3 regions of the Embleya scabrispora genome follow, and region 1 is predicted to be linked to each of the others. Evidence: riboswitches for the same ligand, from Rfam matches in the RefSeq annotation. Region 1 holds a riboswitch; each other region holds the start of a gene.

Evidence for each region. A riboswitch is a leader RNA that binds a small molecule or an ion and turns the genes downstream of it on or off. The one in region 1 is predicted to bind cyclic di-AMP.
Region 2: linked by a shared signal. The riboswitch ahead of B4N89_RS31645 (peptidoglycan endopeptidase) and the one ahead of B4N89_RS33905 (transglycosylase family protein) in region 1 are both predicted to bind cyclic di-AMP.
Region 3: linked by a shared signal. The riboswitch ahead of B4N89_RS53070 (transglycosylase family protein) and the one ahead of B4N89_RS33905 (transglycosylase family protein) in region 1 are both predicted to bind cyclic di-AMP.

What each region holds. Positions count from the first base shown of each region.
Region 1 covers NZ_MWQN01000002.1:774,459-780,709, forward strand. The annotation lists gene B4N89_RS33895 (hypothetical protein) at 1-916, shown strand, start outside; gene B4N89_RS33900 (glycerophosphodiester phosphodiesterase family protein) at 1,175-2,236, shown strand; gene B4N89_RS33905 (transglycosylase family protein) at 2,399-3,613, opposite strand; cyclic di-AMP (ydaO/yuaA leader) riboswitch at 3,682-3,889, opposite strand; gene B4N89_RS33910 ((Fe-S)-binding protein) at 4,543-5,682, opposite strand; gene B4N89_RS33915 (FAD-binding oxidoreductase) at 5,679-6,251, opposite strand, start outside.
Region 2 covers NZ_MWQN01000002.1:245,523-251,773, reverse strand. The annotation lists gene B4N89_RS31650 (methyltransferase) at 1-1,404, shown strand, start outside; gene B4N89_RS31645 (peptidoglycan endopeptidase) at 1,554-2,528, opposite strand; cyclic di-AMP (ydaO/yuaA leader) riboswitch at 2,535-2,691, opposite strand; gene B4N89_RS31640 (DNA-binding protein) at 3,133-3,609, shown strand; gene B4N89_RS31635 (TMEM165/GDT1 family protein) at 3,621-4,205, opposite strand; gene B4N89_RS31630 (TetR/AcrR family transcriptional regulator) at 4,493-5,032, opposite strand; gene B4N89_RS31625 (DMT family transporter) at 5,029-5,349, opposite strand; gene B4N89_RS31620 (uridine kinase family protein) at 5,460-6,116, shown strand; gene B4N89_RS31615 (DUF6571 family protein) at 6,156-6,251, opposite strand, start outside.
Region 3 covers NZ_MWQN01000001.1:5,715,526-5,721,776, forward strand. The annotation lists gene B4N89_RS25200 (Tm-1-like ATP-binding domain-containing protein) at 1-245, shown strand, start outside; gene B4N89_RS25205 (phosphoenolpyruvate hydrolase family protein) at 247-1,110, shown strand; gene B4N89_RS25210 (EthD family reductase) at 1,181-1,516, shown strand; cyclic di-AMP (ydaO/yuaA leader) riboswitch at 1,738-1,900, shown strand; gene B4N89_RS53070 (transglycosylase family protein) at 1,901-2,626, shown strand; gene B4N89_RS25220 (DUF6421 family protein) at 2,894-4,279, shown strand; gene B4N89_RS25225 (SDR family NAD(P)-dependent oxidoreductase) at 4,383-5,084, shown strand; gene B4N89_RS25230 (threonine aldolase family protein) at 5,066-6,133, shown strand.

The sequences.
Region 1 (6,251 bases):
GACCGGCCCGTTCCAGAACGCGGTCACCGACACTCCGGTGCTGGCCTGGTACCAGGAGGCCCCGGCGGCGACCGCCGGGAACCGGGTGTTGACCTACACGATCGTGTGGAGCAACGAGGACGGCGGCACCTCGACGCCGGCGCTGATGGCCCGCTGGGGCCGGACCACCGACATCGAGTGGGCGTACCGGGTCGAGGTGGACCGGCGCGGCCGGGCGGTGCCGGGCACGGCCTTCTTCCAGTCGCCGAACCACGGCACGACGCCGTTCGCCGGACGCTACGAGGACGGCCATCCGCTGTTGCAGACCTGCACCTTGAACAACAACCTGTGCGACGTGGTGGACGACCCGATGCGGTTCGCGCCGGCGGCGGTGGAGCGGTTGGCGGACCCGACCCGGACCGCGCGCGAGGAGATGGTGGACCGGCACCCGTGGGTGTATCCGGTGATGGTCCGGGAGATGCGGCGCGAGGGCCGGGTGGTGGCCGACCCGCCGGCCGACACCACCACGCTGATCGCCGACCCGACGGACTACCTGTACGCGGTGATCCGCAAGACCACGTCGGAGCCGCCGGCGGGCGCGGCCGGGTGGAACGGGGTCGCGCTGGGCGTGCGGGTCAAGGGCGACCCGACGCTGTACCGCTCGGACCGCGGGCGGGTGGACTGGTCGCTGCAGCGCGACGATCCGGCGGCGACGACGGTACGGCTGCCGCACGGGACGCAGGCGTCGGACATCGTCGAGGTGGTGGTGATCCGTACCGTCGCGGGCGTCGACCCGGGCGGCACCATCACGGTGCACGGGATCAATCGGGCGTTCCTGCTCGGTCGGGACGATCGACCCGGGCGGGCAGTGCCGGTCCACCCGGAGTCGGTGACGCTGACCGCGGCGGCGCCGCAGGCGGTGTTGTACCGCCGGTGATCCCGATCCCCGGGGAGACCGGGCCGGCGGCGCCGTATCGCCGGGTCCCGGAACACCGGGTTCCGGCCGGGCTTGATGAGGTGTTCTCAAGCCGCGGCCGGACGCCGGTGCCGCGCTCCGCGAGGGGCGCGGCACCGGGAACCCCCGGGCGCGGGACGGGATTCGATCCCGTCCCGCGCCCGGCGCCTGCCCGGCGCGTCGGGCGGGTCGGTGCGTCGGCGGTCGAGTGTCGTCGAACGGAGCGAGAAGGAGATGTCCATGTCCGGATGGAAGACCGTCACGGCCGCGATCCTGGCCGGGGCGGCGGTCGTTGCCGCGCCGGGAGTGGCCGCCGCGGCGGACCGCCACGGAAACGCGCACAGGACCTTCGACCTGCAGGCGCACCGCGGCGGGCTGGGCCTGACCGTGGAGAGCACCCTCGCGTCCTTCGCCAAGGGCCTGGACCTGGGGGTCACCACCCTCGAACTGGACGTCCAGATCACCGAGGACGGCCGGGCCGTGGTCACCCACGACCGCAAGGTGGACGGCCGCAAGTGTGCCGACACCGGGCCGGTGCGGGCCGGTGACCCGGAGTTCCCCTACGTCGGGAAGTACGTCAACACGCTCACCCTCGCCCAGGTCCGCACCCTCGACTGCGGGTCGCGGCAGTTCCCGGGCTTCCCCGGCCAGACCACCTCGCCCGGCGCCCGAATGCCGCTGCTCGGCGAGGTGTTCGACCTGGTCGACCGGCGGCACGCGCACGGTGTGAAGCTCAACGTGGAGACCAAGGTCGAGGCGGGCGCGCCGAACGAGACGGCGCCGCGCGAGCAGTTCGTCCGGACCGTGGCCCGCGAGGTGCGCCGGGCGGGGCTGTTGCGCCAGGTCACCATTCAAAGCTTCGACTGGGGCTCGCTGATGAGGATGCGTCAGATCGAACCCCGGTTGCCGCTGGTCGCGTTGACCAACTACGACTTCCTCCAGGTCGGCAAGCCCGGCGCCTCGCCCTGGCTGGGCGGCCTGGACATCGACGACTTCGGCGGCGACCCGCTGCGGGCGATCGAGTCGTTCGGCGCGACCTCGTTCTCTCCGGTGCACGGCTTCCCGCAGGACGGCAGGGTCGGCGACCCGAACTACCGCCCCTATGTGACCCGGGCGATGGTCGACCAGGCGCACCGGCTGGGCATCAAGGTGGTGCCGTGGACGATCGACGACCCGGCCACCATGGCGAAGCTGATGGACGACGGCGTGGACGGCCTGATCACCGATTACCCGGACCGGTTGCGGGAGTTGCTGGCGGCGCGGGGCCTGCCGCTGCCGAAGCGCTACCCCGCGCGGGGCTGACGTCGGGGAAGCCCTGCTCGCCCGGGTGCGTGGCGGACACGCCCGCTCGGCGGACAGTGCCCGCTCGGCCGATACCGCGCGCTCGGCGGACACGGAACAGGGCCGGGCCCGTCGACGCGTGGTCGACGGGCCCGGCCCTGGAACTTCCCGGTTGTGCTCGGATCAGAGGTTGACGCCGTGCGCGCGCAGGTAGGTGACGGGGTTGATGCCGCTGCCGTAGTTCGGGGTGGTGCGGATCTCGAAGTGCAGGTGCGGGCCGGTCACGTTGCCGGTCGCGCCCGAGAGGCCGATCTGCTGGCCGGTGCTCACCGTCTGGCCGGCGCGGACGCCGATGCTGGACAGGTGGGCGTACTGCGAGTACTTGCCGTCCGCGTGCTTGATGACGACCTCGTTGCCGTAGGCACCACCGTTGCCGGCGCTGACCACGGTGCCCGAGGTGATGGCCTTGACCGAGGTGCCGGTGCCGACCACGAAGTCTTGGCCGGTGTGGCTGCCGCTGGACCACATGGAGCCACCGGTGCCGAACGCGGTACCCAGCGAGCCGTTCACCGGAGCGACGTAGCCCGAGGAGTTGACCGCGGTGCTGCCGGCCTTGGCCGAGGAGTCCTTGGCCACGACGGGGGCCTTCTCCTTGGTCACGGGCTTCGGCGCGACCTTGACCGACGCGGTGGGCTTGGTCTCGGTCTTGGTCTCGACCTTGGCCTCGGCCTTCGGCGCGGCCTCGGTCTTCGTGGTGGCCGCGGCCTTGCCCGAGAGCGAGAGCTTCTGGCCGACCAGGATCAGGTTCGGGTTGCCGCCGATGACGGACTTGTTGTCGGCGTACAGCTTGTGCCAGCCGCCGGCGACGTCCTTGGCCGCGGCGATCTTGGACAGGGTGTCGCCCTTGACCACGGAGTAGGTGGTGGTCGTGGCCTTGGTCTCGGCGGCCGGGACGACCTCGATCTTCGGGGCCTTCGGGGCCGGCGCGGACTCGGCCGGCTTCTCGGCGACCTTCGGGGCGACCTTGACGGTGCTCTTGGTCGAGCCCGACTTGGCGTTGGGGGAGACGGCCGGAGCGGCGCCGCCACGGGTCAGGCCCGCGGGGCCCGAGGTGTTCGGCCACGCGCCGGGGCCCTGTACGGCGAGGACCTTCTCCGCGATGGCGATCTGCTGGTCCTTGGTGGCCAGGTCCGCACGCGGGGCGTACTGCTGACCGCCGAACTCGTTCCAGGTGCTCTGGGTGAACTGCAGGCCGCCGTAGAAACCGTTGCCGGTGTTGATGTGCCAGTTGCCGGAGCTCTCGCCCATGGCGACCTTGTCCCAGACGGAGACCGGGGCGGCGGTGGCGGAGGTGGCGAAGCCGGTGATCAGCGGGGCGGCGACGATGGCGCCGGCCATGCCGAGGGTGAGCGCGAGACGCGCGTTCTTGGGCTTGCGGGCAGGGGTGATGAACGACTGCACGAAGATTTTTCCTTCTCCCACGCCTACGAAGTGAGCTGTCGGATTCGGGCTGGAGAGTCTCGCCCGGCCGGCGTCGACTCCTCGGGTATCGAGGAGGCGGGCACGGCTTCACCCCAAGCCGTCGTTATCGGATGTCCGCGACATGCGGACGCCCGGGACGGCATTCCACTTGGTTCCCCCGCTCCTGCCTTTCGGGTTTCGTAACCGTGGCCTCTCCGGCGGCAGGATTCGGCGAACCGGGAGACACATTCCGCCGAACACCGGACCGGTGCGGCGAAGCCCCAAGCTACGCATACACCCGACCCGGATCCAAACATCATGTTTCGCCGAAACCGAAGATTCGGGTCGGAAGGGTGGAATTTCGGGACCGAAAGTCCCGAAGCGTCCACGCATTGTGTCCGGGACCTTCAGCGGGGAGTGATATCGGAATCGCGTGGAGTGAGAATCGCGGAAACTCGGTTCACGGTGCGTGTGAGTTCCTGACCTTGGGTGCGGGGAATGTGACGTGCGCCACGGGATGTGGGAAAAACGGTGGTCCCGAACCTGTGGAAAACGGGTCGAAACCCCGTCCGACCTGCCCGTTCGTGGGGTGTGAGGGCGAGGGCGCGGGCGCTCGCGGTGTCGGCATTCGACGGGACGGCGCGGTTCGAACCGGGTGTCGTGGCGGAGACCCTCGGTTTGATTCGCCTTACATAAAGTGATTTCGCCACGATTTGGCGTCTTCGTGTCGACCGCGACCGGGCCGCCGGACGGTTTCGTGTCGGCTGCGTGTGCCGGGACGGGTGGATGTGGGTGTCTCGGGCCGGGTACGGCGTACGCGGCTCCCCCCGTGTGGAGTCGCATACGCCGAACTCGGCCCGAGACGGTCAGGGCGTGCGGGCGCCGCCGTGGGGTGTGGTGAGGAATTCGGCGAGGTGTACCGCGCGGACGCGCGACTTGCGCCGCCGCAGGCCGGTGCGGAGTTGGCGCAGGCAGCCCGGGTTGACCGCCACCACGACGTCGGCGCCACTGGCCTCGATCGCGTCCAGCTTGCGGTCGAGGATGCGGCGGGATTCGATCGGGCGCAGGAGGGAGTAGGTGCCGGCCGCGCCGCAGCAGTCGCTCGCGCCCGGGGTTTCCACGAAGTCGGCCACCGCGGACAGGGCCTCGCGCGGTTCGCGCCATACGCCGAGGCCGTTGCGCAGGTGGCAGGAGTCCTGGAGGGTGACCCTGACCCGGCGGCCGGCCACCCGGCGTTCGGGGAGGGCCGAGACGTCGACCACCTCGGACAGTTCGGCGACCCGGTCGCGGCCGATGACGTCGGCCAGGTGCGCGGCGCATCCGCCGGAGGTGGTGACGATCCGGCCGGGGAGCCGTTCGCCGAGGCGGCGGGCGAGGGCGCGGCCCTTGGTCAACTCGCCGTTGTGCGCGTGCAGCGCTCCGCAGCAGCCCTGGTCGTCGGGCACCTTCAGGCCGGGCAGCAGGGTGCGGGCCGCGCGGGAGACCCCGGGGAACATGGCGCGTTCGAAGCAGCCGAGCATGAGGGAGGCACCGGTGCCGGCGGGCGGCTCGGGTGGTCCGGGCTGTGTCGGCGGCTTCGGTGTCCCGGTCGGGGCCGGTCGGGTCGCCTTGTCGGGGCCGCGCCCGGACGGCAGGACGAAGCGGCCCCAGCCCATCGCGCGGACCACCGGCGGCAGGCTGACCACCATCGTCAACAGCCGGGCCAGTGGTGGCCGGTGTTTGCCGCGCCACTGGTGTTCGCGCCACTGTTCCAACAGGGAGCCGTACGGGACGCCCGCCGGGCAGACCGGTTCGCAGGCGCGGCAGCCCAGGCACGCCGAGGACTGTTCCAGCAGGGTCGGGTCGTCGGCGTCCAGGCGGCCGGTCTCCAGCGCGCGCATCAGGTTGATCCGGCCGCGCGGCGAGGACGCCTCGTCGCCGGTGGCGGCGTAGGTCGGACACGCCGGCAGGCAGAAGCCGCAGGAGATGCAGCGGGAGAGTTCCTCGGGGTCGAACACACCGGTCATGAGCCGAGCTTTCCGGGATTGAGGATGCGGGCGGGATCGAAGGCGGTCTTGATCCGGCTCAGCAATTGCAGCTGGTCGTCACCGAGTTGAGCGCGCAGGTGCGGCAACTTGGCTGCGCCGACGCCGTGTTCGCCGGTGATCGTGCCGCCGAGTTCGATCGCGGTGCGGAAGATGTCGTCGAAGGCGGCGTGCGCGCGTTCGATCGATTCGGTGTCGTTCGGGTCGGCCACCACGCAGGTGGGGTGGAGGTTGCCGTCGCCGGCGTGGCCGAAGGTGGCGATGGTGACGGTGTGCCTGTCCGCGATGGCGTCGATCCGGTCGACCATCTCGGCGATCCTGGGACGCGGCACGGTGGCGTCCTCCAGGATGGTCAGCGAGCCGAGGCGGGACAGCGCGGGCAGCGAACACCGGCGAGCGGTCAGCAGTGCCTCGGCGCCGGCCACGTCCTCGGCCAGGGTCCATTCCGTGGCGCCGGCCGCGTCGCACAGCTCGGCCATGCGGGTCAGGTCGCGGCGGACCGCGTCGGACGTACCGTCGTCGCCGAACAGGAGCAGCGCGCCGGCGTCCCG
Region 2 (6,251 bases), 530 kb from region 1:
CTGTTCGCCGTGGCACCGGTCCCGGGAGCCGACTTCGCTCGACTGCGCGCCGAGGAGCGCGCCCGCAACGGCGAGACACACTTCGCCTTCCGCGTGGTCGAGCCGACTCCGGTCACCCTGCTGGATCTGCACGACCTGCTGGTGTCCCGGGACGAGGTGCTCCGGGACGGCGGCGGCTTCAACCCGCACGAGGACACCTTCGTGCTGTACTTCCGCAGCACGGGCGAACCGGCCTCGGACCGCTGGCCGCGCCGGCTGGAGATCCTGGCCACCGGTTCGTATCCCGAGGTGCTGCGGCGCCACGCGGCTTCGAACCCCGCGGCCGGTCGAGCCGGTTCGCCCCCGCGCGAGGACCTGCCGCGCGAGGACACGACACAGGAGGACCCGCCGCGCGAGGACCCGACACGCGAGATGTTGCACCTGGTCACCGGCGCGTGGGTGACCCAGGCGATCGGTGTCGCGGCGCGGCTGGGCCTGGCCGACCACCTCGGTGACGGGTCCCGGTCGGTGACCGACCTGGCCGAGGTGGCGGGCGCGGAACCGGACCGCCTGGGGCGGCTGTTGCGCCTGCTGGCCGGGCACGGGGTGGTGCGGGCCGAGGCGGACGGGCACTATCGGCTCACCGAGCGCGGCGCGCTGCTGCGCACCGATCGGGACGGTTCGCTGGCCGCGCTGGCGGACCTGTACAGCGGTCTGTTCTTCACGTCGTATCTCGGCCTGGAGCACACGGTGCGCACCGGCGAGGACGCGTTCACCCGGGTGCACGGCCGGGAGTCGTTCGAGTATTTCGCCGAACACCCGGACGAGGCCCGGTTGTTCCGGGAGGCGATGGCGTTCGGCACGATCGTCTTCGACGCGGTGCCAGCCGCCCTGGACCTGCCGCCGGCCGCGACCGTGGTCGATGTGGGGGGCGGCGACGGGGAGTTGCTTCTGCGCGTGTTGCGCGACCATCCGACCGCGCGCGGGGTGCTCTTCGAGCGGGGGCATGTGGTCGACGCCGCCCGGGAGTTGCTCGCCGCGTCGGCGGGCGGGGACCGGTGCGACCCGGTGGTCGGCGACTTCTTCACCGATCCGCTGCCCGGTGGCGGCGACCTGTACCTGTTGGCCCGGATCCTGCACGACTGGGCGGACCCGGAGTGCCTGGTCGTATTGCGGGCACTGGCCCGGGCGATGCCGGTCGACGCACGTCTGGCGATCGTCGAACGGCCGATCGTGGAGGCGTGCGGGTCGGTGTTGCCGCTGCGCTTCGACATCCAGATGATGACCAATGCCCGGGGCCGCGAGCGCACGGTGGCGGAGTATCGCGCGCTGCTGGCCGAGGGCGGCTTCGAACTGCTCGACCTGCGCCCGCTGCCGCTGGACATGGCGGTACTCACCGCCCGACCGCGTCCCGCGCAGGGCTAGCACCGGGCACACGTACGAGCACACGAGGGCACCGCACGCGCGAGGGCGCCGTGCCCCCGACCACGGTCGGGGGCACGGCGCCGAGCACTACTGCCACCGCCACTGCTGTGCGATGGTCACCCGGGCGCCGCCGCGGCCGGGTCGCGCGATCAGTTCGGGCGGGTGGCGCCGGCGATCGGCATGGTGTTGATCGAGGCGATCTCCACCGGCTTGCGCGAGTTGGCGGCGTGCACCATCTTGCCGTCGCCGATGTAGATGCCGACGTGGCTGATGCCCGAGTAGAAGAACACCAGGTCGCCGGGCTGCAGGTTGGCGATCGACACGTGCGGGTCGGCCGCGAACTGGTCGTTGGTCACGCGCGGCAGCGAGATGCCCGCCGCCTTGTACGCGGCCTGGACCAGACCCGAGCAGTCGTACGCGTTCGGGCCGGTGGCGCCGTACACGTACGGCTTGCCGACCTGCGCCTTGGCGAAGGCGACGGCCTGGGCGGCCTTGCTCGACGCGTTCGAGGAACCGCCGGTCGGCGCCTGGTTGCCCTTCGAGCCACCGGTGGCGGGCTTGGCGGCGGGCTTGGCGGCGGGCTTGGCCGCGACGTCGACCGCCGGCTTGCTCGTCGGCTTCGGCGCGGTCTTGCCGGTGACCGTGGTCTTCGGCTGGACCCGGATGCTCGGCTTGGCCGGAGCGTCCGCCTTGGGCTGCGCGGGCGCCGAGCCGGTCAGCCGCAGGGTCTGACCGATCTCGATCAGGTCCGGGCCGGACAGGAGCACGTCGCGGTTGAGCTGGTACAGGCTCTGCCAGCCGCCGGAGACCTTGTTGGTCAGCGCGAGCTGGGACAGCGTGTCACCGGCCTGGACCAGGTAGCGGGCCTTGTCCGCGGCGGTGGCGGCCGCGGGGGCGGCGGCCTCGGCCTGGACCGGGGCACTCTCGACCGCGGCGGTCGGCGTGGCCGACAGCACGGCGGAGGCGCCGGTGGGGGTCTGGTCGGTGGTGGGGACCTGCGCGTGGGCCGCACCGGCGCCGGCGACCGGGATGACGGCTCCCATGCCGGCGATGCCCACCGCCGCGACGAAGCGGCGGACGTTGGCGGGGCGAGCGGCTCGATGGCGAGCGTTTGCGGACAGCATGAAATGGGGTCCTCTCCTGTCGCCTACGAGGTGAGCTGTCGGATTCGGACTGGAGCAGCCCGGTCGCTTCACGCGACTTCACCCCTAGCCGTCACCGGAACGATCCCGGCCACGGCGATTCACCTGGTTCCCCCGCTCCCGTCGGATTGTTCGCTGTAGACATCCCGCTGCCGGCGACGGGATTCGGCGTACCGGCGGCAGGGTTCACCCGAAAGGTGAATCGGCGAGAAAGGTAGGCAATGCGATGGGGAGATCACAACCGAATCGCAGCCTTTGCCCGGAGCGTAAAGGCGGAATAAAGGCGACATCTCGGCCGGCTTCGGTCGGAAGCACCCGCGATGACGAGGGCATATCTCGGAGAGTGGCGTGACGGAGCGGTAACGGAAAATAGTCGAGATCCGTCGCCGGCCACCGGAAATGAATTGCCGCTCGAAGTCGGCTATATAATTTATGTCCGTTTTATCCGTGCGGGCTACATCACATTCGCCCGGCGGGCCGGCCGCGCCCGTGGCGGGGGCGAAATCTCATATGAACAAGATGTTCAACATGGACTGTGCGACACGATTCGTTGACACCTTTCCGTGCCTCTCGGCATGCTGTGCCCATGACGTCGAGTTCGGACACCCTCGAGACCCCCGAATCCCACGATCCCTTCAGCGCGCCCGACCCCGAGCAGGCGCGGGCCCGGCGCGTACACGCCTCCCTGTTCCGGATCGCCGAGCGGCACGCGGCCACCGACGAGCAGCGCGCGCGGCAGGTGAACCCGTACATGCTCGGCCCGCACGAGGCGATCCGCCTGGTGTCGTTCCTGCTCGGCGGCATCGCCCAGCCCGCCGACGGCGAGCCGGCGGTCGACCACGCCGACATCACCGCCGCGCTGAGCCTGATCCCGATGGCCCGGGGCGAGATGGACGACCTGGAGGCGGGGCTGCTGCGGATGGCCCGGGGGCGCGAGATGACCTGGCAGGAGATCGCCTTCGGCCTGGGCCTGGGCACCCCGCAGGCGGCCCGCCAGCGCTACGAACGCCTGCTCGGCCGCACCACCCCCGAGTCGGCGGACGACCCGGCCGCCCGGACCTGAACCCGCACGGGTCAGCCCGTGAACACCTCGACCAGCGACCAGATCGCCAGGCCGAGCATGCACACCCCGCCGATCCGCTGCACGGTCCGCAACGGCATGCGCTTGGCGATGAACCGGCCGGCGAGCAGCGCCAGCGCGGACACCGACATCAGCGCCGCGACCGAGCCGATCGCGGTGGACCAGGTGCCGTTGGTGGCGGCCAGGTTGGCGGTGGTGATCTGGGTCAGGTCGCCCCACTCGCTGATGAACACGGCCATGAAGGCGGTGGAGAACACCGCACGGAAACCGGTGATCCGCGCACCGCCGCCGTCCGCGTCCTCGTCGTCGCCACCACCACGCAGCAGCATGAACGCGCCGAAGCCGAACAGCGCGGCGGAGACCAGCTTGACGATCCACCCGGGAAGCAGGCCGAGCAGGCCGCCGGCGCCGACGGCGAGCGCGACGTGCACCGCGAACGCGGTCGAGGTACCGAACCAGACGTAGAGCGGGCGCATGCGGGTGCCCATGGCGAGCGACGCGAACATGGTCTTGTCCGGGAGCTCGGCGAGGAAGATCAGCCCGAAGGCGGTCAGGATCGCCAGGAGGTCGAGGTGCATTCCGGGTGGCTTTCTGCGAGAGCCGGGCCCCGGGTCTTCACGAAGCGCCGCTCGGCGGATTGGAGGACCACTCGGCCCGGCACGACGGGGTGCGTCCGCGAGGAACGCGGACGCGTCGTTGCCTGGCCGAAGGTCTCGCCCACCCGGGATGACCGGGCCCGGCCACCGGGAACCCGAGGGCTCCAGCATGTCGACGACCGGTTCGCGGGGCTACTCCCCTTCGCTGCTGCGACCCTACCGCACGCGGACGCCCCGCCCGAGCAGCGCCGGGCGCGCCCGAATCCGGCTCACGACGCCAGGCAGCGCGCCAGCGACCAGCGCAGTTGCTCCTCGTCCAGCGGCCTGCCCAGGGTCAGCACCTGCAACATCGTGCCGTCCAGGACCGCGACCGCCGCCGCCGCCGCGGGCGGTCCGAACCGGTCGGCCAGGAAGCCGCCGACCCCCTCGACCCAGGCCCGGGCGAAGCCGCGCAACTCGGGGCTGCGCGCCGCGGCCAGATACAACTCGTACTCGACCAGCGCCCGAGGGCGGTCCGCGAGGTATTCGGCGGTGAGCGTGGCGAGCACGCCGGGCACGTCGTCGCTGCCCCGGATCCGCGCCGCCCAGTCGTCCACCATCCGCACGGTCTCCGCCGACGCGTACGCCAACGCCGCGGCGACCAGGTCGTCGAGCGAGGCGAAGTAGTACGTGGTCGCCCCCAACGGGACCTCGGCCCGCGCCGCGACCAGGCGGTGTGTGGTGTTGCCGACGCCCACCTCGGCGATGGCCTGGACGGCGCCGCGCACGATCCGCAACCGGCGGCCCTCCGGATCCCGGGTCGCGGTCAATGCGCACCGCCCAGGTTCAGCACCACGACGCCCGCGATCACCAGGGCCATCCCGAACGCCTTGAGCAGGGTCATCGGCTCGTTCAGGAACACCGCGCCGACCAGGGCGATGGCCACCGTCCCGAGCCCCGACCAGATCGCGTACGCCGTGCCCACCTGCAATTGGCGCAGCGAAAGCGTCAGGAGGTAGAAGGCGCCGGCATAGCCGCCCAGGCACACCAGCGTCGGCCACAGCCGGGTGAAGCCGTCGGTGCTCTTGAGCAGACTGGTCGCGATCACCTCACACGAGATCGCCAACCCCAGGAACAACCAGGCCACGCACCCTCCCCACCGAGTTGTACAGATGTACAGGTACAAACGTACTGGAACGGGCTGCGTGGCCGCCGGCCCCCGGCGGGTGTGTTCGTGGTGATGGGTAGGCTGCGCCGATGTCCACCGAACGGCCGGAACGGCCCGATCCGCGCCGGTGCGCGACGGCCGCCCGGTTGGCCGCGCGTGCCATGGCGCTCCCGCCGTCCGTCGGCGGGACCCGGCTGATCGTGGTGGACGGGATCGGCTGCTCCGGTAAGACCACGTTCGCCGACGCGCTCGCCGCGCACGTGCCCGGCGCTCCCGTGGTGCGGCTGGACGACTTCGCCCGGCCCGGCGACTTCTTCGGCTGGCTGCCGCGGCTGCGCGAGCAGTTGTTGGCGCCGCTGGCCCGGCACGAGGCGGCGCGGTGCGACAGCTACGACTGGCCCGCCTATCGGATCGGCGGCTACCGCGAGATACCGGCCGCCCCGGTGGTGGTCCTGGAGGGCGTCGGCGCGGCCCGGCGGGAACTCGGCACGGTCACCGCGCTGCGCATCCTGGTCGACACCCCGGACGAGGTCGCCGCCGCCCGCGCGCTGGAGCGCGACGGGCCCGGGCTCGCCTGGTTCTGGCGGTTGTGGCGCGCCGCCGAGGCCGCGCACCTGGCCGCCGACCGCCCCTGGGACCGCCCCCATGTGCGCGTCGACGGCACGAGCGGCCGAACGCCGCCGCCGGGGCTCGTGCCGCCCGGATCGCCTTCGTCGCGCGCCGGGGCCGTCGGCGGATCCGGGTGAGCCCGCCGCCCGGGGGAGTGGGCGGCGGGCTCGATCGGGCTACTTGCGGCCCAGTCGGCGGGCGGCGGTGTCCATCGCCTGGGCCCGGCGGTCCTCGGCCAGATCGGCGATCTCCTCCGGATTCGTGGTGTTCGC
Region 3 (6,251 bases), on a different contig from region 1:
TGAGGGACGCGACCGGGCCCACCGCGCTGTACCTGCCCCTGCGCGGGATTTCGGCGATCGACGTCGAGGGCGGACCCTTCTACGATTCCGACGCCGATACGGCGTTGTTCGACGCGCTGCGCGCCGGCCTCGACGGGACCGCCGTCGAGCTGTACGAGGCCGCGACGGACATCAACGATCCGGCGTTCGCCAAGGCGGCGGCGGATCGATTGCACGAATTGATCACGAAGGGACATGTGGACTGAGATGAACGGACGCGAGGCGCGGGGCCGACTGCGCACGACGATCGAGCAGGGCGGCGTCGTGATCGGCGCGGGCGCGGGCACCGGATTGTCCGCCAAGTGCGCCGAGGCCGGGGGTGTGGACCTGATCATCATCTACAACTCGGGCCGCTATCGCATGGCCGGCCGGGGTTCGTTGGCGGGACTGCTGCCGTACGGCGACGCCAACGCGATCGTGGTGGAGATGGCGGGCGAGGTGCTGCCGGTGGTGCGCAGTACTCCGGTCCTCGCGGGGGTGTGCGGCACCGATCCGTTCCGGGTCATGCCGCACTTCCTGGACCAACTCGCGGCCATGGGCTTCGCGGGAGTGCAGAACTTCCCGACGGTCGGCCTGTTCGACGGTGTCTTCCGGCAGAACCTGGAGGAGACCGGGATGGGCTACGACCTGGAGGTGGAGATGATCCGGCTGGCGGCGGAGCGCGGCCTGCTCACGGCGCCGTACGTCTTCGACCCCGAGCAGGCCCGCGCGATGGCGGCGGCCGGCGCCGACGTGCTGGTCCCGCACCTGGGCCTGACCACCAAGGGCAGCATCGGCGCGACCACCGCGGTCACCCTCGACCAGGCGGTGGAGCGCGTGCAGGAGATGCGCGACGCGGCGGCGGAGGTCAACCCCGACGTGCTGGTGCTGTGCCACGGCGGCCCGATCGCCGAACCCGGGGACGCGGCGTACGTCCTGGCCCACACCACCGGCGTGGTCGGCTTCTTCGGCGCCTCCAGCATGGAACGCCTGCCGACCGAGGTGGCCATCACCGAACAGGCGCGGGCGTTCAAGAGCATCACCCCGGGTGGGGGCGTCGCCACGGCGGGCGACACTCCGGCACACCCGTAGCCGACGCGCCCGGCACACGCGTGGCGCGAAACGTACGTCCGTCCGACCACTCCGAGCGTGAGGATTCGGCATGTACAAGTTGACCGTGCTCTACGGCCACCCCGAAGACCCGGCGGCGTTCGACTCCTATTACTGGGAGAAGCACGTCCCGCTGGCCCGCACCATGCCGGGACTCACCGGCTGGACCATCGGCAAGTGCGAGCCGGATCCCTCCGGCGCGAGGCCGCCCTATTACCTGGTGGTCGCGCTGTACGCGCCCTCACGCGCGGAGCTCCAGGCGGTGCTGGACTCGCCCGAGGGCCGCGCCACGGTGGCCGACGTGCCCCATTTCGCGACCGGCGGGGCGACGTTCCTCTGGGACGAGGAGCGGGTAGTGGTTCCGGTGGAGCTGCCCGCGACGGAATAGTCCGTCGTCGACGCACGCGTGACCGCGCGGCCGCGCACCGTGTACGCCGGAGCCGTGACCTGCAAGGACGGCGACAAATAGGGCAAATAGGTGTTATTCCCCCCTATGGGGGACCTCACAAACAGCCCGAAATGTTTGCCAACCCGGCGAACCGGTGCGTAGCTTCGTGGTTGTTCGCACAAGCGGACTCCCCGGGCGGTACGCCGAATCCTGCCGCCGCCCGAGGGAAGCAGTCGATATCGACTGGCGGCAGGAGCGGGGGAACCAAGTGAGCCGACATCGGCACTGCCGATGCCTGGGGTGAAGCCATGCCTGTGACAGGCGAGGCCGGGCCAATCGTCCGAACCCGACAGCTAACTTCGTAGGCGCCCGACGAGGTAATCAATGACCTTCCGTGCCATCACCGCTCCGGTTCGTTCGCTCTCTCGTGGCCGTCGCGCCGGCATCGCCGTCGCCGCCGGCGCGGGTCTCGTCCTTCCCCTCGTGGGCATGGCGGGCAGCGCGAACGCCGCGACTTCGTCCACCTGGGACGCGGTCGCCCAGTGCGAGAGCACCGGCAACTGGAGCATCAACACGGGCAACGGCTTCTCCGGCGGTCTGCAGTTCACCCCGAGCACCTGGAACGCGTTCGGCGGCAGCCAGTACGCGGCCAGTGCCGCGCAGGCCTCCGAGGCGCAGCAGATCGCCGTGGCGGAGCGGGTCCTGGCGAGCCAGGGCCCCGGCGCCTGGCCGGTCTGCTCCGTGAAGGCCGGTCTGGGCAAGGGCGGCAACGCCAACGCCACGGCCGAGTCCTCGGCCACCGGCAAGACCAAGTCCTCGGTCGAGCCGAAGGCCGCGCCCAAGTCCGAGGCCAAGCCCGCGACCGGCAACGCGCCGAAGCTCAACGTGCAGCCCAAGCAGGACGTCGCCAAGCAGGACGCGCCGAAGTCGGCCGCGACCGGGCGGGCGTCGGGCTCCGGCACCTACACCGTCAAGTCCGGTGACACGCTGTCCGCGATCGCGGCCAAGTTCGGTGTCAAGGGCGGCTACAAGGCCCTGCACGCGGCCAACGCCGGCGTCATCGGCGACAACCCGAACGTGATCGGCGTGGGCACCAAGCTCGCCGTCTGATCCACCCGCACCACCACGTGGGCCCCGTCGAATACCTCGGCGGGGCCCACGTGCGTTCGGTGGGGCCGAAGCGGGGCGGTCGGGCGCGTTCCCCGGCCGATGGTTCGGCTGCGGACTTCGCGGGAACGAGATGATCGCATTCCCAACTTATTCGGGCAAAACGTACTGGGGACGATAAGATTGCGTTTGAATCCGCCTTGCCACGTGAAATTCTTTTGACATAGGTTCATCTGGCCGTGGTTCCTGCGTTTCCCTTGAGGGGGTTTCATGTCCGACATGACCCGCGTAGCCGTCCGTACCGCCGTCGACCACCCGCAGTGGCCGGTGCTCAAGGAAGCCGTTGCCGACCTGCGTCCGCTTCAGGCCAAGGACGGTTCGATCGAGCCGTCCGGGCATGCCGCCGCCCGCGTCCTGGTCGCCGACATCACCGCCGCCATCGCGGCACTGGCCCCGCTGTTCCCGTACGACGAGGCCTACCTCGACGCCGTCGTGGCCGATTTCCACCGCTGGGCCGAGGCCGACTTCGCCCGCCCCGACTTCCTGGACTCGCTGGTCGCCTTCCGCCCCGAGCAGAACCGGCGGGACGGCCTGGAGCACCTGGTCGTCTTCCCGATGACCACCCAGAACGGCAACCCGAACCGCAACGTCGAGGCGGTGCTGCTGCGGGTGGTGTGGCCGCAGTGGCTGGCCGACCTGGAGGCGACGCGCTACGACAACGCGATGTTCGTGCCGCTCGCGTTCGTCGACTTCACCGACGGATACGACACCGACTCGGCGGTGCTCTTCCCCGAGACCGTGGCCGTCCGCGAAGTGCCCAGGTTCACCTGGGGCGGCATCTTCTGCGACCGCGAGGCGGCCCGCTTCCGTCGGGTCGGGACCGCCGCGGCGGACACCCTCGGGCTGGAACTGCCGCCGGAGGCACAGGCGTTGGTCGAGAGCCAGCAGCTCGCCCAGAACGCGTTCGTGTTGTGGGACCTGATCCACGACCGCAGCCACATGCGCGGGCACATGCCTTTCGACCCGTTCATGATCAAGCAGCGCATGCCGTTCTGGATGTACGCCCTGGAGGAGCTGCGCTGCGACCTGACCGCGTTCCGCGAGGCGGTCGCGCTGTCCGCGGAGGGCGAGCCGACCGCGCCGCTGGTGCGCTACGCGGTGATCTTCGACCGGCTGTTCCGCTTCCCGGTCACCGGTGGACGGGTGCGCAACTACGACGGGCTCGGCGGGCAGTTGCTGTTCGCCTACCTGCATCGCGCGGGTGTGCTCGACTGGTCGGACAACCGCCTCACCATCGACTGGGACCGGATCACCGACGCGGTCCTCGGACTGTTCGACGAGGTGGACCGGCTCTACCGCGAGGGTGTCGACCGTTCGAAGGTCGGCCACTGGCTGGCCGGCTACCGACTGGTCGCCGAATACGTGCCGTCGCACCCCGGTTCGGTGTGGGCCAAGGGGACCGCCGCGCTGCCGATGGACGGGCCGCCGAAGGCGCTCGTGGACGCGGTACTGCCCGACGAGTTCCCGCTGAGCATGTTCTACGAGGCGCTGAACCGGCGGCTGCGCGACGTGATCGCGTCCACGCGCGGGATCACCGCCGACGCCCCGCAGGCGGGCCCGGGCGAGGCGCGCGAGCGGGACGCCGCGGCGTCGTGACCGTGCGGGTGCGGGTGCGGCGTGCGAGGGGTGCGATGGGTGCGCCGGATGCCCGCCGGGGTACGGGCCAGGACGAACGGCACGTGAACGAGGAGTCGCAGTGATGAACGGTCTCGAAGGCGCGGTGATCGCGGTCGCGGGCGCGGGTGGCCCCACCGGCCGGGCGGTGCTCGAACGGCTGGTCGGCGCCGGCGCCCGGGTGTACGGCGCGGACGCGAACGCCGAACGATTGCGGGCGAGCGTGGACGCCGCGCCCGGAGCGCGCGGCGCGGTGGTGGACCTGCTCGACCCGGACGCCACCCGCCGCTGGGCGGAGGAGGTCGAGCGCGAGCACGGCCGGGTGGACGGGCTGGTGCACCTGGTCGGCGGCTGGCGCGGCGGCAAGAGGTTCGGCGACAACTCGCTCGACGACTGGGCCCTGCTGCACAACCTGCTCGTGCGTACCCTCCAGCACACCACGCTGGCCTTCCACGAAGCGCTCGCGCGCAGCCCGCGCGGCCGATTCGTACTGATCTCCGCCGCCGCGGCCGGACAACCGACCCAGGGCAACGCGGGCTACGCCGCCGCCAAGGCCGCCGCGGAGACCTGGACCCTGGCGCTGGCCGACGCGTTCACCGACACCGAGGCGGCGGCCACGATCCTGGTGGTCAAGGCACTCGTCAACGACGAGATGCGCGAGGCCCGACCCAACGCAAAGTTCGCCGGATTCACCGACGTCGCCGATCTCGCCGCCGAGATCGCGGGTCTGTGGAACACTCCGGCCATCGACCTGAACGGGAAACGACTGTGCCTGAACGTCCCCTGACCCCGCGTCACGACCCCGACGCGCGCGGTTTCGCCAGCGACAACTACGCGGGCATACATCCCGAGGTGTTGGCCGCGATCGGCACGGCCAACGGCGGACACCAGATCTCCTACGGCGAGGACGTCTACACCGAGCACCTGACCGAGGTCTTTCGCACCCACTTCGGCGAACGCGCCGAGGTGTTCCCGGTGTTCAACGGCACCGGGGCCAACGTGGTCGGCCTGCAGTCGATGACCGACCGCTGGGAATCGGTGATCTGCGCGGCCACCGCGCACATCAACGTGGACGAGTGCGGGGCCCCGGAGAAGGTGGCGGGCCTGAAGCTGCTCACCGTGGCCACCCCCGACGGCAAGCTCACCCCCGAACTCGTGGACACGCACGCGTGGGGCTGGGGCGACGAACACCGGGCCCAGCCGAGGGTGGTCTCGTTCGCGGAGAGCACCGAACTGGGCACGGTCTACACGGTGGACGAGATCGCCGCGTTGGTCGCGCACGCGCACGACCACGGCATGCTCGCCCACCTGGACGGCTCGCGCCTGGCCAACGCCGCCGCCGCGCTGGACGTGCCGCTGCGCGCGCTGAGCACGGACGTGGGCGTGGACGTATTGTCCTTCGGCGGCACCAAGAGCGGCCTGATGTTCGGCGAGGCCGTGGTCGTGCTCAACCCGGACGCGGCGCGCGGCATCAAGTATCTGCGCAAGGCGGCGATGCAACTCGCGTCCAAGATGCGGTTCGTGTCGGTGCAGTTCGAGGCGCTGCTCTCCGGCGACCTGTGGCTGCGCAACGCGCGGCACGCGAACGCGATGGCGGCGCTGCTCGCCGAGAAGGTCGCCGACCTGGACGGGGTGACGCTGTCCCGGATGCCGCAGGCCAACGCGGTGTTCGCGGTGCTGCCGGTGGATGTGACCGAGCGGATGCAGAAGCGGTTCCGGTTCTACACGTGGGACGAGTCGATCGGCGAGGTGCGCTGGATGACGGCGTTCGATACCACCGAGGCGGACATCGACGCCTTCGCGACCGCGCTCGCCGAGGAGTTGGGCGCGCGCTAGCCGAACGGGCGCGCGGCGGTGGGCGGGTCGGGGCGGACGCCCCGGCCCGCCTTCGCGTCGGGTGCCGGATCGGCGGGAACAGGTGTTACAGTCACCGACCCGGGTGATCGGAGCGCGC